DNA from 3 places in the Rummeliibacillus sp. TYF005 genome. Region 3 is predicted to be linked to each of the others. Evidence: riboswitches for the same ligand, from Rfam matches in the RefSeq annotation. Region 3 holds a riboswitch; each other region holds the start of a gene.

Region 1 (10,483 bases), on a different contig from region 3:
CCCAAAGCTTTGCTTTCCTTTAGTTCTGCTACTAGTTCATTTCCCGCATTAATTTCTTTGCCATCGGATACGGCTCCAGCATCATTATTTACAAATGCAACTGGAAGATTGTCAAGATGATCATAAGGTCCCCATTTGGCAGATAACAAAATTGCTGCATAAACTAGTGGTATCAACAAGACACCGATTACTGAAAACAACACCCCTTTGTTTTCTTTAAGTTTTGACAATTCTTTACCTAAAACTTTGAACGCATCCATTTCTATCCCCCATTCTTTTTAAATGTAGAAATGACCATTATGAATGAACATTCATTCAATTGTGGCTATACATTTCTGTATAATATATATTCTAAATATTCTGTTTTTAACCTCTATTTCCACAAAATATTTTTTAAGCAAATTTCGACAATATTAATTAAAAATGAATGGATACCCTTGACATTATTACGATATAGTATTATAATATATTTTGTTATTACAAAATGGGCATATGGCGCAATTGGCTAGCGCACCTGACTCTTAATCAGGGGGTTGTGGGTTCGACCCCCACTATGCCCATCATTTTAAAAGAACCATCACAATATTGTGATGGTTCTTTTTTATCTCTGAATTATTTTTATCTTTATAAGGAATGATCTACTCGGTATTTAATCTCTTTAAGAAACTATAATTTTCCGCTTGACATTATTAGAATATAGCGTTAAGATAATTTATGTCATAAAGCAAACGGGCGTATGGCGCAATTGGCTAGCGCACCTGACTCTTAATCAGGGGGTTGTGGGTTCGACCCCCACTACGCCCATAATAAAAAACACAGCATTTAATTATGCTGTGTTTTTTATTATTTATTTGGATTACAGCGTTGTAATCTAATAAGCAAATATAATAATATACGTACTTAATCAAACTTATTAATAAATTTCAGTTATTACATTCGTCATAGACAATAACTGAGGTGCTAGATTTGTTGCTCAAAAAATTGTATAGTTCATCTATCTCCTCAAATCTTGAAGGCCAATTATTAGATTCTTCCCACACAATATCATTTTTTTAAGCAATGCATTGCTACTTCTGCTTCGGCCCAAGGAACTGTATATCCTTTACCTTTCGAGCAAAATATACTTGAAGATGTGTATTCAGGATCACTATTCTTATCATAATTAATCATTTCAATTACTTCATCTGGATTATGGCATTGATCATAGCCACTAAACGTCAAATTTAATACACCTTTTCCATTCGTATAAGATGAAAATGTTGAGTTGTAATCCATAAACGTTGATACAGGTCCCTTACCATTGATCAGTACTTTTTCTTTAGTCATTATTGGAGGCTCAAATTCACCATGCAATTTTTGAATATCCGTCATCATTCTCCCAACAAATTCAGCAGAAGCTTTCATTTTGAAATGATAATATGGTTCTAGTAAATGATTTTCTACTTGTTCAAGACCTTGTCGAATCGCTCTTAAAGTGGCTTCTCTAAAATCGCCACCTTCTGTATGCTTAATATGAGCTCGTCCTGTCAGTAACGTAAACTTAATATCTGTAATAGGAAAACCAGTTAATAAACCATGGTGCTCTTTTTCAAAAATATGTTGTTTCACTAATCTTTGGTGACCATCAGATAAGTCATCTGCTTGACAGGCATTTTCAAATATTATACCTGCTCCTCTTTCAGTTGGCTCCATTAGAAGATGCACCTCAGCGTAATGTTTTAGAGGTTCAAAATGACCATATCCAATTACTTTTGATGCTATTGTTTCCTTATATAATATTTGAGGTTTTTCAAAATATATATGTAAACCAAATCGATTTTTAACAACTTCAGTTAATACCTCTAACTGAATAATCCCCATAACATGTAAATGGATTTCTTGGAATCTCTCATTCCAAATTACATGTAAAGAAGGATCCTCTTCATCCAATAATTGAAAATAAGCTAATACATCCTTTATATTTTCATTACCTTCATTTACTACTTTCGATTGTAATGTTGGGATTATATTAACTGATAGACCATAATCGGTAACTTCCTCCCCAATTATATCTCCAATAGCAGCACTAGAAATTCCAGTAACAGCAAATATTTCACCAGCTTTTACTTCTTTTACAACTTCATATTGGTTGCCATTATATAATCGAATTTCTGTTACTTTTTCTGTATTCTCTCCAAACTTCAGTTCATCACGCACTTTTAATGTACCTGTTAACGCCTTCATAAATGTAATTCGTTGCCTATTATTATCATGTCTAATTTTAAATATTCTTGAAGTAAAAGGGCGCTCTATATTATATGTTGTTTCCGTTAAAATAGAAATTTGATCTAAAAATTCTACTATACCGATATCTTTTAAGGCGGAACCATATGCACAAGGAAATACTTCTCTATTTTGTATCAAGCGTCGAAATGTTGATAAAAAAAGTTGCATATCAATATTTTGTTCCAAATATTTTTCTAATAATTCATCATCATGTTCAGCGATAAATTCAATAACTGATTCTGATAGAGTTTGATTTGTTAAGCAGTTAGTAATTGGAAGAATATTTTGATCTAATTCTTGTTGCAATTCTTTAAGTACTTTAGGAACATTTGCAGCTTCTTGATCAATTTTATTGATAAATAGAAAAGTAGGAATTTCGTGTTTTTTGAGGAGTTGCCAAATTGTTTCTGTATGGCCTTCTACTCCATCAACAGCGCTTACTATGACTATTGCATAATCCATTACTTTTATAGCCCTTTCCATTTCAGGAGAAAAGTCTATATGTCCAGGCGTATCGATAATTGTATAAGTATCTCCATTTTTTATAAATCTACCTTGTTCCGCAAAAACAGTTATTCCTCTTTCCTTTTCTATCGCATTGTAATCCAAAAAAGCGTCTTTATGATCTACGTAGCCTCTAGTTTTTATACTATTTGTATGAAATAACAACTGTTCGGAAAATGTCGTTTTACCAGCATCGACATGTGCTAAAACCCCGATTGTTTTAAACATTGTACTTCCTCATTTCTAATATTTCATTAACATTAGTATATCAAATCCTTTCTCTCATAAAAAATACCGTTGCAAGCATTCGTTTGCTTACAACGGTCTGTTCACTCCCATTCATATGGTGTTTCTTGGTATACATAATAGTTTAACCAATTTGAAAATAGTAGATGTGTATGTGAACGCCAAACATTCAAAGGCCTCTTCGTTGGATCGTCATTTGGAAAATAATGTTTAGGTATAGGGATGTCTAAACCTTTTGCGACATCTCTTTCATACTCATCTTTCAATGTACAAGCATCATATTCTAAATGGCCAGTTACCATTATTAATCTTTCATCTTTTGAAATAGCTATAAAAAGGCCAGCTTCATCAGAAGAGGATAACACTGATAATTCAGGATGCGCTTCGACTTCTTCTAATGAAACCGAAGTATTACGTGAATGTGGTGCTGTGAACACGTCATTAAACCCTCTTAATAATTTTACAGTTGAATCTTTTACTGTATGGTTAAAAACTCCTGAACACTTTTCAGGTAACGGGAATTTTCCAATTCCAAAATGATGATAAAGGGCTGCTTGTGCTCCCCAACAAATATGTAAAACAGATGTTACATTTGTTTTTGACCAATCCATTATTTGCTTTATTTCTTCCCAAAAATCAACATCTTCAAATTCCATAAGCTCAATTGGGGCACCAGTAATGATCAGTCCATCAAAACGACGATGTTTAACCTCTTCATAAGTAGTATAGAAAGTTTCTAAATGAGATTTACTTACATTTTTTGATTCATGTGTTGCAGTATTTAGAAATGTTACGTTTGTTTGTAAAGGTGTATTACCTAAAAGTCTAAGAAGTTGTAATTCTGTTTTTTCTTTTTGTGGCATCAAATTTAATATAGCTATATTTAAAGGACGAATATTTTGACTTCTAGATCGATCTTCATCCATTACGAATATTTTTTCTTTTTTTAACAGTTCTGTAGCAGGTAAATCTTTAGGAATATTAATTGGCATTTGTAACTCTCCTTTTTGAATATCTTTAATCACTTTCGATTGAGAAGATTATTCATAATTTGACAATTGAAATCACTAACTTAAATTCCTACAATTACTTCTCTCAACCTAACACTAGTTTGTTAGGTTATATAGGTGGAATTGATGTAGGAACTAGCTTAATGTAATTGAGTGATAAAAAATAAAACCCCTTTTCTATGATAAGAAAAGAGGTTTAAATTCCGCTCAGTTTTCTTATCTTCCAAGACAGTTGTCTTGTAGGACTTAGCACCTTTCTGCAGAGCAGAGGTTGCTGAAGCTTCATAGGGCCATTTCCCTCAGCTTCTCTTGATAAGATCTATACAATTAATGTAATCCTAACATGGAAATGCTGATATTGCAAACTTTTCAGAAAATACAAGAAAAACAGAAACTTAAGCAACTTTAAAGAAAAAGAACCACTTATTCCTAGCTTATGATAATTATGGAGAATTTAGTATGAAAATTGAAAAAAAGCCACATGAATGTAGGTTACAATCAGTATCCATTTTTAAACTAAGGAGGATTTTGAAATAGACTCTTTATACATATTTAGATTAAATCTATTATATTACCTACTAAGTTTGACTATTCTTCCTGGATATGTTTTTGTATGCGGATTATGTTTTTTAATTTTTCTAATTTTTACTGTTATATAATAGATAACTATGATAAAATAATTGTTAAATTTAAGTTTTAACTAAGGAGTGCTTACTAGTGAAAATCGAAAGATCAAAAAAAATGGCTATGTTTCCAAAAGCAATATTCGGAGATTTAAAAGCGGCCGCCAATCGTAAAGCAGCTTCTGGTACTAAGTTAATCGATTTAAGTCTCGGTAGCCCAGACCTCCCCCCCGATGAAAAAGTACGTATGGAACTTTCTAATCAAGCAGCATTAGCAAGTTCTTACGGTTATACTTTGGGCGGAACGAAAAAATTCTACCAAGCTGTTGCAAATTATTATAAACGTCGTAGTAATGTAGATTTAGATCCCGAATCAGAAATTATTCAAACTATGGGTTCTCAAGAAGGTTTAGTTCATGTACCAATGGCCTTTTGTAACCCGGGAGATTATGTTTTAACAACAAATCCCGCCTATGTAGCCTATGATGCCGGTATTCACCTAGCAGAAGCAATTCCTTATTATATGCCTTTGTTAGAAGAAAATTCTTTTTTACCAGACTTTGATGCGATTCCAGTTGAAATTGCTGAAAAAGCAAAAATGATGATTTTAAATTTACCTGGTAACCCTGTACCTGCAATGCCATCTGAAGTATTTTTCGCTAAAGTTGTAGCATTTGCAAGAAAATACAATATAATAGTACTTCACGACGCTGCATACTCAGAATTCTATTTTGATGGTGGCAAGCCTATGAGTTTCTTATCTACACCTGGCGCAAAAGAAATTGGCATGGAAATCAATTCTCTTTCTAAAAGTTTTAGTTTAGCAGGAGCACGTATTGCTTATATTGCTGGTAATGCTGAAATGATTTCGATTATACAAGAACTAAAATCGAACCTTGACTATGGTACTTACCAACCGATTCAAGATGCTGCATGTGTAGCTTTAGATCATGCTGAAGAAATCACTGATCGTTTACGTTCTGTGTTTACAAAACGTCACCATATTTTAGTCGAAGGTTTAGAGAGTATTGGTTGGAATGTTACACCATCAGAAGGTGGAATGTTTGTTTTTGCAAAATATCCTAATCAAGAGATGAACGACATCGATTTTGTATATCATGCAATTGAAAAAACAGGCGTTGTAATGGTTCCAGGTTCAATATTTGGAGATGCCGGTAAAAATTATGTCCGTCTAGCATTAGTTCAAGAAGAATCTTTACTTAAAGAGGCTGTAGAACGTCTGGGAAAGCTTTCAAAAGTTGAAGTTGGCGTATAAATTTTGAGTTATATTTCAAAGTTCAAATTTGTTTCTTGACAAGTTTGAACTTTTTTGTTGTTTAAGCTTAACCAGTGGAGCTTTTCATTAACTAAAACCCCAATACTTTGATTCCATAAAAAAAGGGGGTAAACTGCTCCCCCTCTTAATTCTTTATATCCTTCGATGAGCCTTCATTTAAATAAACTTCACCGTCTTTATAAATCATCTTTTCTGGATAGCGTAGGTTTATAACCGCGTCCTGAAGTTCTTGTGAAGGTGCACGTGTTGAGAGTGACACAATTAAATTAGTAGCGAAGGCAGCTATCGCCCCGAAAATACCAGCGCCTGTATCGATAATGCCTAATATCGTAAAGCCACCATACTTTGCACTAAAAATGTAAAGAAGTGTCACAGCTAAACCGACAAGCATGCCAGCCATAGTTCCTTTTGCATTAGCCCGCTTCCACCAGACGCCTAATACGAGTGCAGGGAAGAAAGTACCGGTAGCAATTGCAAATGCCCATGCAACAATTTGGGTAATGGCACCAGGTGGGTTTAATGCAATAAGACCAGCTAGTAGTGTTGCAACAACAATTGAAATACGACCTATAAGTAGACGTTTTCGTTCAGATGCTTGTGGATTGATAATGCGGTAATAAATATCATGTGCAAACGACGAAGAAATAGAAATCATTAAGCCACCAGCTGTAGATAGTGCAGCTGCCATTGCACCTGCAGCCACTAGTCCAATAACAAAGATACCTAGATTTGCAATTTCAGGTGTAGCCATTACGACAATATCGTTAGCAATTGTAAGTTCAGCCCATTGAAGTATGCCATCACCATTCGTATCGGCTATCCCTAATTTTCCTGTATCAATCCATGATTGGGTCCACGAAGGTAATTCAGCAATCTTTTTACCAGCAACTTCCGTTAATAAAATAAAACGAGCAAAGGCTGCATAAGCTGGTGCACTAAAATATAAAAGTCCGATAAAAACTAATGCCCAAGCGCCTGACCAACGAGCCGCCTTCATAGTACCTACAGTATAAAAACGTACAATAACATGTGGAAGTCCAGCTGTACCACACATTAATGTAAACATGAGTGCTAAAAACTGCCATTTAGTTCCATTTGTGAATGGTGCAAAATATTCAGAGATTCCAAGTTCTCGGTCTAGTTCCCCCATTTTTGTTACAATTTCACCATAGGATATCCACGGTATAGGATTACTAGTTAATTGTAATGACATAAAAATAACAGGTACTAAATATGCGATTATTAAAATAACGTATTGTGCAACTTGTGTCCAAGTAATGCCTTTCATCCCACCGAATGCAGCATAAAATGCAATTAACACAACGCCGATCAGTGTTCCTATTTTAGCATCAATTTCAAAGAGACGTCCGATTACTACACCAGAACCTGATAGCTGCCCAATTGAATACGTGAAGCTTATAATAATTGTACATATAGCAGCAATTATTAGCGCTGCCTTACTATTAAAACGGTCTCCGATAAATTCAGGTACAGTAAAGCGACCAAATTTACGAAGCTGAGGTGCAAGTAATATTGTTAAAAATAAATAACCGCCAGTCCATCCCATAATATAGGCTAATCCATCATAGCCAAGTAACATGATAGTACCAGCCATTCCGATAAAGGATGCTGCACTCATCCAGTCTGCCCCAATCGCCATCCCATTAAAAATAGGAGGTACTCCACGACCAGCAACATAAAAATCAGATGTTTGCTTAGCAGTATTAAATACCGCTATTCCAATATATAAAGCAAATGTACATAGTATAATCACCAGTGATACTAAAAATTGACTATCCATATTCAGCCTCCTTCCATTAGTGATCTATCATGTTTTTTGAACCTATTTCTTTATTTCGTTCATCATCAATCCCATATTTTTTATCAATTTTGTCCCCGACAATCGCATTTACAAACAGTAAAACAATGAAAGTAAATAACGCTCCAAATGCCCCCATAAAATAGTGGAATGGGAATCCCAAAAACTGAATTTCAGTTAGTGAGTCTGCAAACGCTACCATAACATAAGACACAAGAAACCAAAGAGCAAAATAAACAAACATGTACCTATTTTTCTCACGGAAATAAGCATCAGCAACTTCTTTATCAATCTTTTTCATACGGACCACCTTTCTATTAATCTATCTCAAATCAAAAATAAATTGAAACGTTTCCTTTAAAGGAAGCGGTACCAGAATTATCTTGACTATCATTAAAATAATTAGTGCAACCACAGGAAAGGTAAGAAAAATGAACCGTTTTTTTATTAGTGCATAGGTAAGACAAATACTAGTGAATAAGATAAGAAACAGAAGCAACAAAACACCTCCTATAATCTCAACGTCTTCTAATATATGTTGGAAATGATCAAGATAAAACGATAATAAAGTAAAAAATCCTAATCGATTGATTCTACAAAATTTGATGCACATACTAAATCATACAAATATTTTTATAAGAACCTGCAAAATACAAACAAAGTTTCTCTTAAATTCCAATCTTTATCCATTCAACTTTTAACATAAAAAAGTACTTCCTATAATAGAAATGGTACCCGTTCCATTTCTTTATAAGAAGTACAATTAAAAGAGGTTATTTGCATGTGAATGGCGATTCTCTGAGCGCTTTAATTCACAGATGTTATTTCACTGTTGTAGTTACAGGAATTGCTGCTTGTAATATTTCAACAGCCTGATCTATTTCATCATAACTTACTGTTAATGGTGGAAGTAAGCGGACAACATCTTCTCCTGCAGGTACAAGTAGTAAACCATTTTTGTCAGTTATTTCAACCAATTTTGAAGAGCTATCACAAGTTATTCCGAGTAAGAGGCCCATCCCTCTTATTTCAACAGAAGCAGGTAACGCCGCTTGCAATTTTTCTTTAAAATATTGCGATTTATCTGTTACAGTTTTTAAAAACGCTTTTGTGAAAATTTCCTCAATAACTGCTGTCGCAACTGCCATTGCTAATGGATTACCACCAAACGTAGTACCATGAGTACCCGGACCAAAGCTTTCATATAATTCGGCGGTTCCTAACATAGCACCAATTGGAAAACCACCAGCTAAACCTTTTGCTAATGTTACAATATCAGGCTTTAATGCAGTCTGTTCATAAGCATAAGCTGTACCCGTACGACCAATTCCCGTTTGAACTTCATCGACGATACATAAAATTCCTTTTTCATCACAGATTTTTTGAATTGCTTGTGCGAATTCAGGTGTAATTACATGAACGCCACCTTCGCCTTGTACGACTTCTAACATAATAGCTGCTGTCTCATCGTCAACTTTTTCCAGTAAGCTATCTACATCATTAAATGGTATGTACTCAAATTTTTCGACAATAGGTCCAAAACCTTTGTGCACTTTTTCTTGACCAGTTGCAGACATGGAACCAAAAGTTCTACCATGAAATGAATGTAAGCAAGTAATAATTTTATGCTTTCCAGTATGTTTTCTAGCTAATTTTATGGCTGCTTCATTTGCCTCCGTACCACTATTACAGAAGAAAGCATGTGATAAATGTGTATCTTTGACTAATTTCTCTGCTAATTTCTCTTGATACTTATTTTCAAAGAGGTTAGAAGTGTGCCAAAGTAATTCACTTTGATGCTTAATCGTATCTACCAATATTGGATTTGCGTGTCCTAAGCTTAATACTGCGATTCCGCTTGTAAAGTCTAAATAGGATTTACCATTTTCATCCCAAACTGTTGTACCTTTACCCTTTACAATTTGAATTGGTCTAGTTTTATAATTGCCGAATAGTGCGCTCATAATAACACCCCTTCTTTTGTAATTTTAGTGCCTTGAAACTTTTGATCGACGATATGTATAGCTGGAATTCCTTCTTCTAAACATGCAATCGCTGCTTGAACTTTCGGAATCATACCACCATATATATCCTTTGTTTCAATCCAATTTCTAATAATCTCTGGGTTTACTTCTTGTTGAACCTCATTATTAATCCTAATGCCAGGTGTATCTGTTACTAACAATAATGCATCTGCTTTAATCGCCAATGCTATATCGCTAGCTACTGTATCTCCATTTATATTTAGTGGAATCCCATCTTTTGTGGCACCAAAACAAGCAATGACTGGTACTTTACCTGCATCAAAATATTGTTGAATCGTAGACAAATGTACTTTTTGAATTTCACCAACATAGCCATAAACTGATTGATCAAGAAAATCGCTCTCAAAAATAGAACTATCTATGCCATTTAACCCAATGGATGAGATACCTGCAGAATTTAGCTGCTTTGTAAGGTAAGGATTTACTTCTTCGATAAGGGCATGTTGTACGATTTTGACTGCCTCTTTAGATGTAAAACGAATTCCATTAACCTTCTTATATGCTATATTGTTTTTCTCTAAGCTAGCATTAATAGCAGGTCCACCACCATGTACTATAACAACTTGATAGCCACTTTTTATATACTTTTGGACTTTCTCAAAAAATGAGCTGTTTAAGTCGCCTAGTATACTTCCACCAAGTTTTATCACTATAGTTTTATGATCTATATGTGG
Region 2 (10,483 bases), on a different contig from region 3:
AAAAGCAAAGAAAATTCAATTACAATATGATGGACCTAAAAAGGATAAATATGGCCGTACATTAGTTTGGGTTTGGGTAGACGGAAAGCTATTGCAAGAGTCTTTAGTAAAAAAGGGTTATGTTAAAAAGTTTTATGATTACGGAACATACTCTTATGAAAAAAGATTAAGAACATTACAAGCTCAGGCAAAGAAAAAGAAAGTAGGATTGTGGAGCGGTAAAAAAGAGATAACAGCTCCTAAAAAGACTACTACAAAAACAAATTTTAAGAATTGCACTGAATTGCGTCAATATTATCCAAACGGTGTTCCTAAATCTCATCCAGCATATCAAGAAAAAATGGATAGAGATCATGATGGATACGCTTGCGAAAGATAACTTATGGTAAGAAGAGGCTAAGATTAATCAGAAGGTTAATCTTAGTTTTTTTATTCTAAATACCTATTAAAACAAACTATTCCCTACAATTGTTCACATCAATAGTACCTTGTGATTATCGACAAATTATTGCAAAATAAGATGTATGGGTTATTTGACGAATTTTGTCTAAATATCCTATTATTTTTGGCTTAAAAGTATATTTGAAATTACAATAACTATTGGAAAATCGAAATACCTGAGTCAAGGTGCTTGTAGATAATCAGTTTTTATAAGTAGAAGTAGGAGGGTACCTTCATGCCTAAACCGGTGAAAACAAATCACAGATACATAAGTGGTTTAGACGGTCTGAGGGCTATATCGGTAATTGCAGTGATTTTATATCACCTACATGTTAGTGGAATTGTGGGTGGCTATTTAGGCGTTACCATTTTCTTTGTGTTATCAGGCTATTTAATCACAGATTTACTGTTGAATGAATATGAAAAGTACGGAAAAATCGATTTAAAAAGCTTCTGGATACGGAGGTTTAGAAGATTAATCCCTGCATTATTCATCATGTTAATACTAATTGGTTTTTGGATTACGTTATTCCAACGCTCTTTTTTAGTGGGATTGCGTTCCGAAATATTAGCAGCTGCATTTTATATTAGTAATTGGTTTTATGTTGTTCAGGAGCATTCATATTTTACAAAATTTTCTCCGCCATCACCCTTACAACATATGTGGTCATTAGCGGTAGAGGAACAGTTTTATATTATATGGCCACTTATTTTAATAGTTTCTTTATCCTTTATACGCAAAAAGGAGAAATTTGCTTTATGGATAATTGGTGGAGCTATTATATCGGCGATAATGATGGCAATTATGTATACTCCAGGAGAAGATCCTAGTCGTGTATATTACGGTACAGATACAAGAGCATTTTCACTATTAATAGGCGCAGCATTAGCATTTGTATGGCCAAGTGGAAAACTGAAAGAAAAAGTTACAGATGAAGCAAAGAAATTATTAAACTGGGCTGGGACAGGAAGTTTCTTAATTCTTCTTTTAATGTTTATATTCATGCATGAAGAAGGACCATTTTTATATTATGGGGGCATGTTATTTGCTTCTATCGTAACAGCTATTTTAATCGCAACCATTGTACACCCAGCAAGTCAGGTTGGAGATATATTGAGCTTTAAGCCGCTTTTATGGGTAGGGGTTCGATCTTATGGTATATATATATGGCATTTCCCACTAGTTGTTTTGATGGGTGCAGGTGTGGATGGGGTAGATGTTCCTTTGTGGAGAACGCTTTTCATCATTGGTTTGACGCTTCTTTTAGCTGAGCTTTCTTGGCGATTTGTTGAAGATCCAGTTCGAAAAGGAGAATGGAAGATTTGGTTACATAAATTTCAAACCCATGAATGGTCTTGGAACTGGAAAGAATGGGCATTACCCTATAGAATAGGCTCTGCCTTTGTAGGGTGTATTATTATCGTCTTTGCGATGGGAATGGTATTTACCCCCGCTCAAAAGCAAACAAATAGTGAAGCATTAGAGCAACATTTGAAAGACGAACAAAAAAAGTTAAGCGAAGAAAAAGATATAAAAGAAAAGACACTACCATCTTCAACAGCATTAGATAAGGAAAAAGTAACTAAAAATGTGGAAACTGCGCATGAAAAAAAGTCGATTGCAACAGCTGTAGCAGCTAAAAAAGAAACAACAGGTAAAGATATTAAGGCGATGACCGTCTCCCCATCCATAAGTGTGACGGCTATTGGAGATTCTGTTATGTTAAGTGCTGCATCCTCATTAAAGAAGCAAATTCCACAGATTGTCGTGGATGCAAAAGTTGGACGACAAGTATATGAAACGGTTAAAGTTGTTAATAATTTAAAGCGAAAAGGTAAGTTAGGCAAAGTAGTTTTGCTCGGATTAGGATCTAATGGAGATTTCAGCAAAACTCAACTAGAAGATTTATTGAAAGAAATTGGTAATGATCGCCATATCTATCTTGTGAATACACGAGTTCCACGTAACTGGCAAAACAGTGTCAATCGCAAAATCAATCGTGCAGTAAAAAGCCATAAAAACGTGAAGCTAATTGATTGGTATAGTATGACAAATAGACAGTATGATTTGTTTTATGACGATCAGATACATCCAAACCAAAAAGGTGCGAAGTATTATACAGCTTTAATCAGCAATAAAATCGCAACAGGAGAAAGATAATTCTTTCTAAAAAGGCTACGATATTAGTGGAATCCACATTATCGTAGCCTAAATTTTTGAAGGATTATCAAGAGTTTAGAAACACGGCTTACTCCACATGTTCATACAAGTTGACACTTTCAATATAATTAACAAACCTTCGTAAATCTCGTTCTTCCTCTTTACTAATCTCGCCAGCTTCGTACATCCTATGAATTTCAGCTCGTTCGGTTTCCGTAATCACTGTCCGTAATTCATTTTTTAACTCTTCATGTTTATTTGAAATTGTTGTAACTTCTTTATTTATTAGAGAAATGGCTCTTTCATATTCGAATGCAATCATATAATAAATTTCAGGATTTGGTGCCAATTTTGCCTGTTCTCTTAGAAATTCTAAAGCATGCTCGTATGCATTTTTCCTGATTACTTGTTTCATCCGAACATAAGAGACGAACTTTTCTTTATTCAACAGGTATTTTTTCCGCGCCATACGCCATTCTCGAATAATCCGGTATAATACAAACGAAAAACCTTTTTGCATATTGTGTTGGATAATGCGTTTTCTTTCTGAAAAAGTGGATTGAATGGCCGTATACATATCTTGATCTAAATGGTGTCCCTTGTATAGTTCTTCAATATATTGTTCCTCAACTATCAACGCTTGTAAACGAATTTTTGTAATCTCACTTTGGTATTTAGGCTTTCCGGTTTTGGCAGCACTAGTATCAATTTGTACTTGACGAAACATTTGCTGATATTCTCCAATCAGTTGGTAAGCTATATTACGATTATCATCATTCATTTCACGATGAATTCGATTAATAGATACAAGTAAAAGTTGCTTTTTTGCTTCATTGAAATTGTGCTGTTTTTCGATAACATCCCCAACTTCGCTTGAATCAATAAGGATAGGAAGGAAAATTGTTGCAACGATTAACGTAAATAAGATTACAGCCGAAGCTAGAAATAAAATCAATGAGCGCTCGGGGAAAAATGAGCCACTTTCCGTGATGAATGGCAATGATAATACACCAGCCATAGTAACAGCTCCCCGAACTCCTACGAAGCTACTAAGTAAGCTTTTTTTCAAAGTTGGCTGATCATCATTTCCTTTTTTAAATGAGTAAATAGCATTGAAATGAGACCAAAGGAAACGTATCCCTAGAATGACAATACCAATTGCAAGTGCGTATCCTATTAACTTCCAGTTATTGATACTTGTATTTTCAATCGATTCTTCCATGGAGGAAGGAATATTCAAACCAAGTAAAAGGAATACAATACCATTTAGGATGAATAAGACAATCGACCATGTATTTTCAGTTAGTAATTGTTCTTCTGCTAGTAATATCTCCGTCTTATCTTTAACTAAAGCTTGAGCAATACCAGCAACGACAACTGCAATAACACCTGAAGCATGGAAGACATCTTCTGCAACAAGATAGACGATAAATGGTGTTAACAATTGCAAAAGCGTATGGAAAATAACATCTCGAATACCAGCACGGCGTAATGAAAAACGGATTTGCGTTAGTATAGTACCGACAACTAAACCTAAAATTCCGCCAATTAAAAATGTGTAAGAGAAATTTAATAACGCTTCTTTAATAGAGAAATAGCCAGTGACGACAGCGACAACTGCATATTTAAATGCTACTAGTCCTGAGGCATCATTGATCAATGATTCCCCACGTACAACATTTAAAATTTTCTCAGGTATTTGAATGCGCTTTGCAATACCATTTACAGCAACGGGGTCTGTAGGAGAAAGTATGGCTGCTAGTGCAAATGCAGCAGCTAAAGGTATAGAAGGTATTAACCAATGTATAAAGTAACCACCGGCTAAAGTTGTAATTAGTACTAGAATAATGGCATTGCCCAAAATAGGCATCTTCATATTCCATAATTCTTCACGGGGAAAATTACGACCATCATTATATAAAAGTGGTGCGACAAACAGCAAAAGGAACCATTCTGTTTCAAGTTCTAATGTAATATTACTAAATAAAAGTGCTAATATAACTCCTATAGCAATTTGAATAAGAGCTGTAGGAATAAAAGGTAAGTAGTGCCCTATTATATTTGAAATAAGCAAACAACCTATTAGCAATAGAATAATCATCAATAAATCCATCTCATCATCCTCGCTATGTAAGTGGAACTTTTCCACTCCTTAATTAAAAATAATAAGATATTAAAATAATTTCTACAAACAATATCCATTTTTCTAAAAATCGTCATAAATCACTTAAACTGTTGTGACCAAAATCATGGCATCCATTGATATGAAAGATTATACTAAGATTTGTCAAGAATCGAATAATCTCGTGAATATAAAGGAGTTGGACAACTTGAAAACAGTTGTTGTAGTTGGCGGAGGCATTACTGGGCTTTGCACTATGCATTATTTACAAAAACAGAAAAGAGAAAAAAATTTAGATATAAATCTTGTGCTAATAGAGAAAAATGAATATCTAGGAGGCAAAATACATTCGGAGCATAACCATGGATTCATCATGGAAACAGGTGCTGATTCAATCGTTGCCCGCCATAAAAGTGTATTGCCTCTTGTCCAAGAAATTGGATTAGAAACTGACCTCGTTTATAATGGCACGGGTATATCATATATATATACGAATAATACATTACATGCTATCCCTGCTGATAGCGTATTTGGGATCCCTACAAGCATCGAATCATTAAATAGCAGTACACTAGTTTCACCAGAGGGAAAAAAAGAAGCATTAAAAGACTTAGATTTACCGAATGACCGTTTCACAAAGGATAGCTCGATTGGTGAATTTCTTGAATACTTTTTAGGAAAAGAGTTAGTCGAAAAGCAAATTGCTCCTGTTTTATCGGGTGTATATTCAGGTGATTTGTATAAGTTAACAATGGCATCTACATTACCATATTTACTAGATTATAAAGAACAATATGGCAGTATTATCAAAGGGTTTGGCGCAAACCGTGAGCAATTCCAAAAGTCATCAGACAAAAAGTTTATCTCTTTTAAAAATGGACTTTCACAATTGATTGATCGCTTAGAAGAAACGTTAACAGATGTAGAAATTATAAAAGGTCTAGCAACGACGAATATTACAAAAAGTGATGACCGATATATATGTTCGTTTGATAAACATGAAAATATTATCGCCGACTATATTGTATTAGCAACCCCACATGCAGTAACGAGTAAGATATTAAAAGACAAAAGAATTGATGAAGAACTAAATACCATTCATAATGCTTCTATTATTACCATTTATGTAGGATTTAATATTCCTGATGAAAAGCTACCAGCTGATGGTACGGGCTATATAGTATCAAAAAATAGTGATGTAAAATGCAATGCTTGTACTTGGACAAGTCGCAAGTGGAACCATACATCTAAATCGGGTAATTTACTTGTCCGTCTATTTTATAAAAGCTCAAATCCTATATTCAATAAGCTCAAACATTTAAACGAAGAAGAGTTAACTGCAATAGCATTGGAAGATATTAAGAAATCATTAAAATTAGATAGCGAACCAGCTGTTGTAAATGTGACAAAATGGAATGATTTAATGCCTGTCTATGGTATGGGACATGCAGAAACGGTAAAATCATTGACTACCCAATTAGAAGAAAAATATCCACATGTTATTTTAGCAGGATGCTCATATTATGGAGTAGGCATTGGAAATTGCATTAAAAACGGACAAGACACAGCAGAAAAAATTATCCAATCAATTTAATAATTCTAAGTTTCTATGACCAAGAGCTAATCTCTCTCTTGGTCTTTTTTTATTGTAATATTGGAACTCACTATGTAACATGGAAAGATAAGAAAAAAGAAAGAGGTTTATAAAATGATGAGAAAGTTGAGTTTAGTGCTCGGTATTTTATTACTCTTTACGGGATTAGTATTGACCTTTCAAAAACCAATAATGGTATTGTTGGTAGATAACATGTCTAAGGAAACAATCCAAAAGACCAATATTGAAAAAGCAAAGACAACACCACAGGCAACTTTCGATTTTGCAAAGGTGGAAAATATTCGTTTACAAGATGTACTTAATGCCCAAACGAAAAAGAAAGATGTACATGCAATTGGAGCAATTAGTGTACCGGATGTTCATATGCAATTACCAATCGTCTATGGAATTTCAAATATTAATTTAACGGTTGGTGCAGGAACGATGAAACAAGATCAAGTTATGGGACAAGGAAATTACTCTTTAGCTGGGCATAATATGAATAATGGTAAAACCTTATTTAGCCCATTAACAAAAGCACAAGAAGGTATGAAAGTTTATATTACAGATTTCAGAAATATATACGAATATCAAATTTCTGATATGTTTATCGTCAAGCCAACACAAGTAGAAGTGATTCAAGATCAAGGAGATGAAAAGCTAATCACACTTGTCACCTGTAACTATAATGGTGAAAAACGTATGATTATTCGCGGAAAACTCATTAAGAAAGAAACATATACTGATGATACGAGCTATTTTAAGCTAAAATAAATTTTTATAGCTTACTAAAAGTCTTTCCTTTTACAACCGTAAAATGAGTTGCAATTATAAAAAATACAAATGTAACTCATTTTTTCATATGTCCTTGACGAAAAGTATATTAAGGAGTATGATTCTTTTAATTATTCTAAAAATTAAATATTATTTCTTATCAAGAGAAGCTGAGGGACTGGCCCTATGAAGCTTCAGCAACCAGCCAATTGGTCAGGTGCTAATTCCAGTGGAGTAATCCTGTAGATAAGAAGGAGCAATCAATATGCATTCTAAAACCTTCTTATTTTTTGTTAAGAAGGTTTTTTATTTTAAATTTGATGAAATTCCCACATCGATTTTTCTCACAAGCTCAATGTGGAAAATAATACCGAGTGGTAGGACTACGGTAGAAAAGAAAGGAAGGACAGTATGGGACTTTTAGAAAAACTTCAATCGCAAGTTTTAACTGCAGATGGTGCAATGGGAACATTATTATATTCGTATGGAATCGACTATTGTTATGAGGAATTAAATGTTAAAAAGCCAGAAGTTATTGAGAATATCCATCAACAATATATCGATGCAGGTGCAGACATTATTCAAACGAATACTTATACAGCAAACGCTATTAAATTAGAACGATATGGTCTTGAAAATTCTGTGAAAGCCATAAATGAGAGTGCCATTCAGATTGCAAAAAAAGTTGCTTCAAAAGGGGAACAGTTTGTTTTAGGGACAATCGGTGGTATTCGGGGTATTCGAAAAAGTGATGCGACTTTAGACGAAATCATTCGGTCGTTGGATGAACAGGCAGGAATTCTACTAGCTGGTAATCCGGATGGACTTTTGCTTGAAACTTATTATGATTTTGATGAATTAAAGGCAGCAGTAAAGCATTTGCGCAGAATCACTGATGTTCCAATAATTTCGCAAGTATCGATGCATGAACCAGGTATTTTGCAAAATGGTTTACGATTAAATGATGCTCTTCACCAATTAGAAGCAATCGGCGCTGATATCGTAGGCGTTAACTGTCGCTTAGGTCCACACCATACTATCCAAGCCTTTGAAGATGTAGAACTCCCATCAAAAGCCTTTCTTTCGGCTTATCCTAACGCAAGCCTTTTAGATGTTGAAGATGGCAAAATAGTTTATGAATCTGAGGCAGAATACTTTGGCAGATCCGCAGTATTGCTAAGAGATCAGGGAGTAAGGTTGATTGGTGGATGTTGCGGAACAACACCAAAACATATAGAAGCGGTCAAACACCGTTTGGCAGATCTACCACCAATTCAGCATAAAGTAGTTAAGCATAAAGAAGTCATATTGATTAAAGAAGCTACAAAAGAAAGTTATAAGCCACTTCATGAGAAGGCGAAAAAGGAACGTTCTATTATAGTGGAACTTGATACACCAAGGCATTTGGAAATCGAAAAGTTTATAGAAGGTTCCAAGGCTTTATATGAAGCTGGAGCTGATGCTGTGACCATGGCAGATAATTCACTTGCCTCACCGCGAATTAGTAATATGGCGATGGGATCAATATTAAAGCTAAATAATAATATTCGCCCTCTTGCCCATATAACCTGTCGTGATCGGAATTTAATCGGTTTGCAATCACATTTAATGGGGTTAAATGCGTTGGGCATTCATGATATTTTAGCGGTTACAGGCGACCCATCCAAAGTAGGGGATTTTCCAGGCGCAACAAGTGTATATGATGTCTCTAGTATTGAACTTCTCCAACTTATAAAAAAATTGAATGAAGGTATTTCATTTTCTGGAAAGCCACTCCGGAAAAAAGCGAATTTTTCAGTAGCTGCAGCATTCAATCCTAATGTACGTGTAGTAGAGCGTGCAGTTGGTCGGTTAGAGAAAAAAATCGAAGCGGGTGCAGATTATTTCATCACACAACCTGTCTATAGTAAAGAAAAAATTATTGAAGTGTATGAAGCAACAAAACATTTAGAAACGCCTATATTCATTGGTATCATGCCACTTACAAGTGTAAGAAATTCGGAATTTCTGCATCATGAAGTGCCGGGTATTAAGCTTTCTGAAGAAGTATTAGAACGTATGAGAGCGACAGGTGAAGATAAGGAAGCCGCGAGATTTGAAGGAATTGCTATTGCAAAAGAGCTGATTGATACAGCGGCCGAATTGTTTAATGGAATCTATTTAATCACACCATTTATGCGTTATGATATGTCAATTGAGTTAATGAACTATATACGCGAATTAGATTTCAAGAGAGAGGATGAAAGCAACTATGTCAAAGCATCTCATTGAAGAACGACTTGAAAATCACATTTTAGTTTTAGATGGTGCCATGGGAACGATGTTGCAAAATGCAAATTTAACAGCGGAAGATTTTGGTGGAGAGGAATATGAAGGGTGTAATGAATATTTGAATATTACTCGACCAGATGTTGTTGAATCGATACATCGTGCTTATCTTGAAGCAGGTTCAGATGTTATTAGTACAAATACATTTGGCGGGACACCAGTTGTTTTAAATGAATATTCTTTAGGAAATAGAGCAGAGGAAATCAATAAAAGAGCAGTAGAAATTGCAAAAAAAGCGGCGGCCGAATTTTCAACTCCCGATTGGCCGCGCTTTGTAGCGGGCTCTATGGGCCCAACTACCAAAACACTTTCAGTAACGGGTGGTATTACTTTCGATGAGTTACAACATGATTTCTATGTACAAGCGAAAGGACTAATTGAAGGCGGAGCGGATGTTCTTCTACTTGAAACAAGTCAAGATATGTTAAATGTCAAAGCGGGCACTTTAGGGATTAAGCAAGCTTTTGAAGAGCTACATAAAAAGATTCCTGTGATGATATCAGGGACAATTGAACCTATGGGTACAACACTAGCTGGTCAAGGAATCGAAGCATTTTATATTTCAATTGAACATATTAATCCTTTATCAGTTGGATTAAACTGTGCAACAGGTCCTGAATTTATGACAGATCATTTGCGCTCTTTGTCTGAAATTGCAACAAGTTATGTTAGCTGTTATCCAAATGCTGGTCTCCCTGATGAAGAAGGACATTATCATGAAACCCCAGAATCCTTATCAAAAAAACTTGCAGGCTTTGCAGATAAAGGATGGTTAAATCTAGTCGGTGGTTGCTGTGGAACAACGCCAGATCATATTCGAGCAATACGAGAGGTTGTCAAAGACCAAAAACCACGCAAGAAGCCTGATCATGAGCATGGTCATGTAGTATCTGGTATTGATTCATTGGTTTATGACGATTCTATGCGTCCACTATTTGTTGGTGAACGGACAAATGTTATCGGTTCTCGTAAATTTAAGCGACTTATTGTAGAGGAAAAGTATGAAGAAGCATCAGAAATTGCTCGTGCTCAAGTGAAGAATGGCGCGCATGTTCTAGATATA
Region 3 (10,483 bases):
TTTTTTCCTTTATTTTTTTCTTCCCAGAAATCAGCATTTTTAATACCGAGCTTTTCAGGATTAAATTGTGGATCTTTTCCGTCTTTTTTCTGTTGTTCATAGTCTTTAAGAGCAATGAGGGTTGGTTTGACTAAAAATACTAAAGAAATTACATTCACCCAAACCATTATTCCTAGACCAATATCGCCTAAAGTCCATGCTGATTTTGAAGTCCTTACCGCACCAAAATATGTTGCGATAATGATCAATAATTGGACAACTCGAATTGCAATTTTTTGCTTTTTCCCATCAAAGATGAAGGCAACGTTTGTTTCTGCAATATAATAATATGCCATTGTTGTTGTGAAGGCAAAGAAGAATAATGCTATTGCAACAAATGCTGCACCAAATCCTCCTATTGGAAACGCCGCATCTACAGCTGCTTGCGTATAAGCTGTTCCTGCATCTATTCCTGGAATATTTTCAACAATAAATTTACCCGCACCATCATCAAGTTGAACATTAAACATTCCTGTAAACAAAATCATTAAGGCTGTTGCTGTACAAACTAAAAATGTATCTAAGTATACAGACGCTGCTTGCACTAGACCTTGTTTAACAGGATGTGATACTTCTGCAGCTGCAGCAGAGTGAGGACCAGTCCCTTGACCAGCCTCATTTGCATAAATCCCACGTTTAACACCCCATGCAATCGCTGCCCCTAACATACCACTAAACATTTGTTCAGCGCCAAATGCACTACGGAATATTAACGCAAATATATCTGGTACTTTATCTATATTAATAATGATAATAATAGCTGCTACTAATATATAGCCTATAGCCATAAATGGTACGATAATAGATGCTGCATTAGCAATCCGTTTTACTCCGCCAACAATGATCGTTCCTAAGATTAAGCAAACAAATAAGCCAGATACCCAATGTGGAATATCGAATGCGTTATTCATAGCATCGGCAATTGCGTTAGATTGAACAGTTGGTTGAAGTAGTGTCATCGCTACAAGAGCTGCTACCGCGAAAATCATCCCTAGCCATTTTTTACCCGTGAATTTATGGATATAATAAGCTGGACCACCACGGTATTGACCATTTTTTTCTTCTTTATATATTTGAGCAAGTGTTGACTCCACGTAAGCAGTAGCAGATCCGATAAACGCTGTTACCCACATCCAGAACACAGCTCCTGGACCACCAAAGGCAATTGCTGTAGCAGTACCAGCAATATTCCCGGTACCTATCCTACCAGATAACGCCATAGACATTGCTTGGAATGAAGATACACCCGATTCTGACTTTTCGCCATGAAAAATTTGTCCAAACATATCTTTTAGAAACCTAACTTGTACACCTTTTGTTAAGATGGTAAAAACCAAACCAACTAGTAAAATGCCGTAAATCATCCAAGGTCCCCATAAAACATCATAAATAGAATCAATAATGTTTTTCATCTTGTTGTCTCCCATCATAATAACTTTTTACAACTATTAATACCAAAACATTCGGAAGAATTTAAAAATTCTCTTTAAATATCATTTTAACTTTTACATTACATTTTTTATTTTAATATAAATATATATAGTTATGCATTATTTGTAACCGTTTACATAAGAATGGACACAAAATAGACACAATATGTATTTCCAGAGTGGACATTGTGACATTTTTTTAATAATCTAACCCTTCAAAAATGGCTTTATATAGGTATTTTATGACAATCCTCATTGAAATCGTTCACAAAATACAAAAATTGTCCACTGGTGATGATACAAACAGAAAAAATCAATGCATATCTTTATAATTAAGATGTAAATTAATATTCATTTCATTTAATAAATATACAATAATTTTCAAGACATTTCCTGAATATCTTTTTAAAAAGATATGTTATTAATAATATATTTAAAAAGAAAATGGCTATCATAAGTAAATTATCTACTTATAATAGCCATTCTTCTATTTACTAAATAATATAGCCAATATTACGCAACGCATTATACATAAAGGATTCCATATACTTATAAATATCATCCCGTTCTGGTTCTTGATAAAGATCGTGATAACAAACTATCCATTCCTTGTATTGCATTTCTGATACATTTTGTTGCATCAGCCATTTTTTACTATGGGCTGAGGAAACAACTTTATCATTGCCACCATTCATTAATAATATAGGTATATCTGGAAAATCACCCTGAGTCATAACAATATTCTTCATAAATTGATGCAATTCTCGATACCAGTTCACAGTAATATCAGAATTATAGTAAATATCATCTTTTTCTTCTTTATAAAATTCATAACTACGTGTTAGTTGTTTAACCGTAATGTCATGGTGAATTTTTAAATTTCCTGTTAATTTACTAAGCCCTGTTAAAGCATTTGATAATTTTGATGGTTGGTGTATTAAGTGCATCCACGGAGATGTTAAAATTATTCCAGCACATTCGTATTTATGTTTTCTTTCTATTTGAATAGCGAGAGTTGCTCCTAAACCGTGACCAATTATAAATATTGGTAGATTGTAAGTTAACGCTACCTTCATCATTTGACGAATAAATTTTCCATACTCTCTAAAATCTTCGTCATGCGCTTTTTTTCTTCTACTCTCTTCACCGTGTCCTGGTAAATCACCAGTAATGACATGCATTCCAGACATTCTTAATTTTTCGATTAACCATGCATATCTTCTATGATGCTCATATGCGCTATGTATAAATACTACAACAGCTTTCGCCTGACCTTCAGCTTCCCATTTCCACATATTACTTCTCTCCTCATAAAATCCTATCTCTATTTTAACGTATTCTATTTTTTTCTGTTCCAATTATTATATGAGTTTGTTACGATTATTATAAAAAATCTGAGCTAGAAAAGAGGCGTTTTTTAATGATTTATCCTTTTAAAGATAAAAAGCCATCTATTGACCCATCTGTTTTCATCGGTGACAATGTAGTTATAACCGGAGATGTGACAATAGGTCCAGATTCGTCTATTTTTTATAACACCGTTATTCGAGGAGATGTTTCTCCTACTATTATAGGTCGAAAAGTAAATGTTCAAGATTTATGTTGTTTACATCAAAGCCCTATAGCACCACTTATCCTAGAAGATGAAGTAACAGTTGGACATCAAGTGACTTTGCATAGCTGTCATATTAAAAAAGGCGCACTCATTGGTATGGCTTCTATTGTTTTAGATGGTGCCGAAATCGGAGAAGGGGCTTTTATAGGTGCTGGTAGCCTTGTTACACAAGGAAAGAAGATCCCACCAAATACATTAGCATTTGGCCGACCTGCGAAAGTTATTAGAGAACTTACAGATGAGGATAAAAAAGATATGGATCGTATTCTTAACGAATACTATGAAAAAGGACAATATTATAAATCAGTACAAAATAATCCACTTACACGTTAGCTTTTACTTAATAGAAGATTTTCTTATGAAGGTTCAGATTAGTATTCTGAACCTTCCGTACTTATATGAACTTTTATATTGGAGATGCTTATATGAAAAAGATCCACTATAGTTGGGTAATATTAGTTATTACTTTCTTTTCTATCATCGTAGCAGGCATAATACGTTCGTCTTCGGGTGTTTTTATAGAACCCTTTGAAGCTGAGTTTGGTTGGAGTAGACCTGTTATATCCTTCGCTTTTGCTGTAGGACTTTTTTTGTATGGTTTTTCAGGGCCTTTTATGGCTGCATTTGTCGAAAGATTCGGATTAAAAAGAACAATGATTGCATCCATGGCACTTTTAACACTAGGCCTTGGCTTAACTTTTGTCATGACAGAGGAATGGCAACTTATTTTAATTTGGGGTGTCATGATTGGAATTGGTTCTGGCTTATTTTTGACCGTATTAAGCACACAAATTGGAAATCGTTGGTTTGTCAAACACCGTGGTCTAGCTGTTGGTATTTTAACTGCTGCTACAGCAACCGGGCAACTTGTATTGCTACCTATTCTCGCAAGGTTAATAGAGCAGTATAGTTGGCACCATGCTATTGCATTAATCTTTGGTCTAAGTACTATTATGCTCTTAATAATAGTACTCTTCATGAAGGATTGGCCCAAACAGCTTGGAATCACAGCATTAGGAGCTGTTAAGGATGAGTTTAAAATCAGTACCAATACTACTTCAAATGAAAACCCTTTTAAAATTGTATGGATCTCTTTAATGGAGGGAAGTAAAAGCAAAGCATTTTGGCTTTTAGCTGGCAGTTTCTTTATTTGTGGTCTTTCAACTACTGGTCTAATTGGTACTCATTTTGTAGGATATTGCATGAGTTATGGTATTCCGATGGTTCTTGCTGCTTCGATGTTAAGTTTTATGGGAATATTCGATCTGGTTGGTACAACTTTATCCGGTTGGCTTAGTGATAAAATTGATAATCGTTGGCTATTATTTTCTTATTATGGGCTTCGGGGCCTTTCCCTATTGTTTTTACCTTTTGCATTAAATAACGGCTCTATTACTCTACTTGTTATTTTCTCAGTTTTCTATGGCCTTGATTGGATTGCAACAGTACCTCCTACTATTGGCCTTGCAAGACGCGAGTTCGGTATGAAGAAAAGTGCTATGATGTACGGTTGGATGGTCGCATTTCATCAAGTTGGTGCAGCAGTTGCTGCTTATGGTGGTGGACTTATCTACAATATCTTTGATTCTTACACATGGGCATTTATACTTTCAGGGGTATTTTGTGCATTAGGCAGTCTGTTTGTTATTTTACTCAAAAAACATGATCCTAAAAATGAAATTATTATGGATTAAACTTTAAACAGTAATTCTGTGTTTATTCAGCCTTCTTTCCTAGGAATCACTCTTCTTCATCTTCTTTTTATTTTGCTTGCTATTCTTACTACCCGTTAATGTCTGTTGAATCTGAAACAGTTTGAATGTTATTTTACGTTCTATCATCCAACATAATAGTATAAATAGTTTTATATACTATTATGTTCCAGTTTCAATATTAAAATCCAGATAGGCATATCAAGTAATATAAGGAGTGAATTTCTCATTTTTAGAAATAAAAAGAATATGTCTTTTCTTTTAGTTAGCTTTTTGTGCATTTTATTTTATCCCATATTTCTACTACTATATCTTCAAAACAAAATTAGTGGTTCATCTTTTATTCTTTTCTTTTTACTTAGCCTAATTATTCTAACAACTGTTCATATTTTAAAAAGGAAAAAAGTATACAAAAGAAAAATCAGCTATGCAGTTTGTATACTTTTTATATTATTTTGTTATGAGCTTCCGCTAATTTTTTATGATGCTACAACACATGTGGCACTTCTTTATCAGCCACCTGAGGAAATTATCGAAGGGACTAATATCTATTTACTTGGTGTGAATAGTGTAGAATTCTCTTTAACAAAAAATAAATTAGATGTTTCGAAAATCTTAGAAAGACAACATGTCAAGCCACTTGCTATCGTTGAAGGTGATAATAAAGATCGCTATGCTAGTAAAAATAGACAACTTTTAAGCTGGCTTCATCTTAAAGAAGACACTACTGAACAAATGAAGAAAAATGTTAGTTACTATTTAAATCAAACTGATCAAAAAACTAATCAAAAAATAGATGCATTTCTAAATAGAGAACGTATTGGTGGAGATAGCGGAGGTTTAGCACTTGTATTATCTGGAAAGGTTAAAAATGGAGATTTGCAAAACGAACACCCTATTGCCATAACTGGATCAATTGACAAAAATGGAGACGTAAAACCAATTGGTGCGTTAAAAGAAAAAATCCAAATCGCTAGTATTTCAGGCATTTCTTATATGATTATTCCAAGCGAAAATAAAAAAGAAGCTATTAAGATACGAAAGGCGATTAATAGTAATATTCAAATTTTTGATGTAGCAACAATTGATGAGGCAATTGATGTTGTTGAAAAGATTAATGAAAAATAAAAAAGTCGATCACTTTTTTGTGAACGACTTTTTTATTTTGTTAAAACTTCACTTTTATTTTGGAGAAACAGCAAATTTAGCTTTTAATGCTGCTGCTTTGTCTGTATTTTCCCAAGGCACATTCAAGTCTGTACGACCAAAGTGACCGTAAGCTGCTGTTTGTTTGTAAATTGGGCGACGTAGGTCAAGCATTTTTATAATTCCTGCTGGACGTAAGTCAAAGAATTCTCGAACTGCTTCTACTAGATCACTCTCTTTAACTTTCCCAGTACCGAAAGTATCGACTGCGATTGATACTGGTTGTGCAACACCGATTGCATATGCAAGTTGTACTTCTGCACGTTCTGCAAGACCTGCGGCAACAATATTTTTCGCAACATAACGAGCTGCATATGCACCAGAACGGTCAACTTTTGTAGCATCTTTCCCAGAGAAAGCACCGCCACCATGACGAGCATATCCACCGTAAGTATCGACGATGATTTTACGACCAGTAAGACCTGCATCACCTTTAGGGCCACCAATTACGAAACGGCCTGTTGGATTGATGAAGTATTTTGTGTTGTCATCTAGAAGTTCTGCCGGTACAACTTTGGCAATAACTTCTGCTTTTAAATCTTTTTTAATTTGGTCTAAAGATACTTCTTCATCGTGTTGAGTAGAAATAACAATTGTGTCTACTCTAACTGGATGGTTATTTTCATCATACTCGATGGTTACTTGTGTTTTACCATCAGGACGTAAGTAATCTAATTGGCCTGATTTACGAACTTCTGTTAAACGACGAGCTAATTTATGTGCCAAGCTAATTGGAAGTGGCATTAACTCAGGTGTTTCGTTGCAAGCATAGCCGAACATTAAACCTTGGTCCCCTGCACCAATTGCTTCAATGTCTGCATCTGTCATAGATCCTTCACGTGCTTCTAATGCTTTGTCAACACCTTGTGCGATATCAGGTGATTGTTCACCTACAGCAACAAGTACTGCTAGGTTTTCTGCATCAAAACCGTATTTACCACGAGTGTAGCCAATTTCCGCTACTGTATCGCGAACAATACCTTTCATATCTACATACGTAGTAGTTGTTAACTCACCTGTTACAAGTACTAGACCTGTTGTAACCGTTGTTTCACATGCTACACGTGCATTTGGATCTTTTGCTAAAACAGCATCCAAAATTGCATCTGAAATTTGGTCACAAATTTTATCTGGGTGTCCTTCTGTTACGCTTTCTGAAGTAAATAATCTTCTGTTTGTCATTTGGTTTCCTCCTATTATCAACGAGATCCTCTCGAAAAAAAGATACGGTACTCATTACCCATGTCCGTTTAAGTTCTAAACGTCAAGCCAGCTATAAGCTGCTTTTTTAACACGAGGATATAGAAAGTGCCATAATATAAATAGAATGCAACAAATCGCATATAATAATGAAACAAATCAGATTTGCTTCTATTTTTTGAAAAAAAAAAACCTTTCACTCATCGAAAATCAATGAGGAAAGGATATGTTTCGTAAGCACCTTTCACTCTTATCGTTCAAGGAATCTTCCTTGCATCAGATTAGCACCAACGCATCACGTGAAAGATAATGCAGGTTGCCGGGCTTCATAGGGCCTGACCCTCCACCAGCTCGGGATAAGAGTATCCGTTCTAATGCATATAGTAAGTGATATTACTATGAAAGTCAAACTTATTTTCTTATAGTAACAAAAAAATCAAAATCATAAAAATAAATCCCTATTAGTATAGACTATTCATTTCAATGTGTTATACTAATTCTCGAGATGAAGAATAGAAACCCTTTTAAAGGGTAATAACATAAAAAGGAAGGTACGAACAAAGATGAATTCAGTAGAAATTGCGAATGAACTGAAGGGTTTATTACAAGGAAATAACATTTCAGAACAAATTTCAGTCCCACAATTAGTGGAAAAAGCAACTTCCCGCGGTGAAGCAATCTTAACAGTAGATGGCGCTGTTCGTGCAGTAACAGGCAAATATACAGGTCGTTCACCTAAAGATAAATTTATGGTAGTCGAAGAATCTTCTAAAGATCAAATTGATTGGGGTAAGATTAACCAACCAATTTCTGCAGAAGTATTTGATTCATTATATAACAAAGTTGTTAACTATTTAAAACAAAAAGAAGAAGTTTTTGTGTTTAAAGGCTTTGCAGGTGCAGACAAAGATTCTCGCTTAGCAATCCGCGTTGTTAATGAATACGCTTGGCATAATCTATTTGCTCACCAACTATTCATCCGTCCTACTGATGAAGAACTAAATGCACATGAAGCTGATTTCACTATTTTATCCGCTCCTACTTTTAAAGCGGACCCAAAAGTTGATGGTACAGCTTCAGAAACTTTCATCATCGTATCTTTAGAAAAACGTATTATTTTAATCGGCGGCACTGAATACGCTGGGGAAATGAAAAAATCTATCTTCGGTATTATGAATTACTTATTACCACAAAACGGAATCCTGCCAATGCATTGTTCTGCAAATGTAGGCGAACAAGGTGACGTTGCTCTATTCTTTGGTTTATCAGGTACTGGTAAAACAACGTTATCAGCTGATGGTAATCGTAAACTAATCGGTGACGATGAACATGGTTGGTCTGATAACGGCGTGTTCAATATTGAAGGTGGTTGCTATGCAAAAACAATCAACCTTTCAGCTGAAAAAGAACCTGAAATTTATAATGCTATCACATTCGGTACAGTGCTTGAAAATGTTATCGTAGATTCCGAAACTCGAATTCCTGACTACGATGATGAGACACTAACACAAAATACTCGTGTTGCATACCCAATCCAAAACATCGAAAATATCGTTGATCCTTCTATTGCAGGTCATCCAAAAACTGTTATTTTCTTAACAGCAGATGCTTTTGGAGTTTTACCTCCTATTAGTAAGTTAACGAAAGAACAGGCAATGTATCACTTCTTATCAGGTTTCACTTCAAAAACACCTGGTACAGAACGTGGTGTTGTAGAACCTGAACCTGTATTTTCAACTTGCTTCGGAGCTCCTTTCTTCCCATTACACGCTACTGTTTATGCAGAAATGTTAGGGAAGAAAATTGATGAACACCAAGTAAATGTATTCTTAGTAAACACTGGTTGGACTGGCGGAAGTTATGGTGAAGGTAGTCGTATGAAACTTTCTTACACTCGTAAAATGGTACGCGATGCTATCGACGGTAAACTTAATGATGTATTTACTGACAAAGACCCTATCTTCGGTCTTGCAATGCCAACTGCAATCGAAGGTGTACCAACAAATCTTTTAAATCCACGTAATGCTTGGGCTAATAAAGAAGCTTATGATAAAAAAGCAACAGAATTAGCTGGTATGTTCCATGAAAACTTTAAAAAATTCGGTGCAGCAGCAGAAGAAATCACTAAAAATGGTGCACCACTCGCTTAACTAAAAATTATTTAAAAACCTATAAGTAAATCCAAAATCGTATGAAAAACGAGCAGTATATTCAACTGCTCGTTTTTTTGTGCATTTTTTATCTGGAGAGACTTTAGCGTTTATGGTGAAATGAATTTATTTTCTCCTGGGATGGGTTTATACGCTCTGGTGGTCCGTTTATCCGCTCCTGTGATTGGTTTATCCGCTCTTGAGATAGTTTTATTCGCTCCTGAGACGGTTTTATCCGCTCCTGTGATCCATTTATCCGCTCGAATTCAAATTTTATCCGCTCTCTAAGCAATTTACGTCATAAAATCTCCCCCACATTTCTGCACAACAAAAAAACATTACAACAAATGTGTAATGTTTTCATTAATCTGTATCATCTGGTACAAATTCGACGATCAATTTAAACTCTTCAAACATATGGACAATTCCTTCAGCTTCATCCTTTGTTACTTGGTTAAAGAAAACTTCTTCTCCATAATTACGGATCTCTATACCCTCTCTCATTTCATCATCATGAAAGAGAATGGAAAACCATTTGAGCTTACCCTCAATATGTGGCTTATTTTTAAAGTAATTTCGTGTATCTTCTTCCAACACAACCAGTTGGATTTTCACAAGTCCTTCACTTCTTGAAACATAACTAATTTGTTCTAATTCTTCGATTGCTTGTTTTTCTTCTTTCCAATTTTGAATTTGAACTTCAGAATAAGGTTCTGTGTAATTGGTCCACAATTCTTCCCAATAAGGATACTTTTCTTCAAACTTCAATTTATTATTTTTTAGCTTTTCAGGGTCCACCCTCGCTTTAATATAGCCCACAATTCGCCACCCCTATGAATGTTGTAACTTCATCCACTGACAGGCATCATCTACAACTCTCCGATTAATATCGCTCGGGAAAAAATGCGTATATTCGGGATAATACCAAGTCTCTACATGTTTATTTAAATTTTTCAAATTTTTTTCTAACAACTGCGCATGTTTGAATCCAACATTCTCATCATGCATTCCATGTATGATTAATACTGAAGCATGTAGGTCTTTTAAATGGACAATTGGTGTACGTTCTTCGTATGCTATTGGATTTGTCCGAGGTGAACCGCCAAATACTCTTTTCATCATTCTTCGCAT

Evidence for each region. Region 3 has a riboswitch for S-adenosylmethionine ahead of metK (methionine adenosyltransferase). Riboswitches for the same ligand answer to the same signal wherever they lie in the genome.
Region 1: it holds a riboswitch for S-adenosylmethionine, as region 3 does, so the genes downstream of both, metA (homoserine O-acetyltransferase MetA) here and metK (methionine adenosyltransferase) in region 3, are expected to answer to the same signal.
Region 2: it holds a riboswitch for S-adenosylmethionine, as region 3 does, so the genes downstream of both, CW357_RS11680 (bifunctional homocysteine S-methyltransferase/methylenetetrahydrofolate reductase) here and metK (methionine adenosyltransferase) in region 3, are expected to answer to the same signal.

Annotation. Positions count from the first base shown of each region.
Region 1 is NZ_ML122555.1:31,254-41,736, forward strand. It holds gene CW357_RS09190 (YhgE/Pip family protein) at 1-260, opposite strand, end outside; tRNA gene CW357_RS09195 (tRNA-Lys) at 487-560, shown strand; tRNA gene CW357_RS09200 (tRNA-Lys) at 731-804, shown strand; gene CW357_RS09205 (elongation factor G) at 1,045-2,997, opposite strand; gene metA (homoserine O-acetyltransferase MetA) at 3,099-4,007, opposite strand; SAM riboswitch class I at 4,239-4,344, opposite strand; gene CW357_RS09215 (aminotransferase class I/II-fold pyridoxal phosphate-dependent enzyme) at 4,743-5,924, shown strand; gene CW357_RS09220 (sodium:solute symporter family protein) at 6,070-7,746, opposite strand; gene CW357_RS09225 (DUF4212 domain-containing protein) at 7,763-8,065, opposite strand; gene CW357_RS09235 (acetylornithine transaminase) at 8,586-9,728, opposite strand; gene argB (acetylglutamate kinase) at 9,725-10,483, opposite strand, start outside; gene argJ (bifunctional glutamate N-acetyltransferase/amino-acid acetyltransferase ArgJ) at 10,467-10,483, opposite strand, start outside.
Region 2 is NZ_ML122563.1:21,144-31,626, forward strand. It holds gene CW357_RS11655 (thermonuclease family protein) at 1-379, shown strand, start outside; gene CW357_RS11660 (acyltransferase family protein) at 677-2,602, shown strand; gene CW357_RS11665 (Na+/H+ antiporter) at 2,691-4,715, opposite strand; gene CW357_RS11670 (protoporphyrinogen oxidase) at 4,933-6,318, shown strand; gene CW357_RS11675 (class A sortase) at 6,433-7,092, shown strand; SAM riboswitch class I at 7,247-7,345, shown strand; gene CW357_RS11680 (bifunctional homocysteine S-methyltransferase/methylenetetrahydrofolate reductase) at 7,504-9,363, shown strand; gene metH (methionine synthase) at 9,344-10,483, shown strand, end outside.
Region 3 is NZ_ML122572.1:31,622-42,104, reverse strand. It holds gene CW357_RS14000 (alanine/glycine:cation symporter family protein) at 1-1,451, opposite strand, end outside; gene CW357_RS13995 (alpha/beta hydrolase) at 1,964-2,764, opposite strand; gene CW357_RS13990 (gamma carbonic anhydrase) at 2,890-3,417, shown strand; gene CW357_RS13985 (MFS transporter) at 3,510-4,778, shown strand; gene CW357_RS13980 (S16 family serine protease) at 5,295-5,924, shown strand; gene metK (methionine adenosyltransferase) at 5,979-7,184, opposite strand; SAM riboswitch class I at 7,450-7,565, opposite strand; gene pckA (phosphoenolpyruvate carboxykinase (ATP)) at 7,766-9,352, shown strand; gene CW357_RS13965 (hypothetical protein) at 9,716-10,171, opposite strand; gene CW357_RS13960 (alpha/beta hydrolase family protein) at 10,184-10,483, opposite strand, start outside.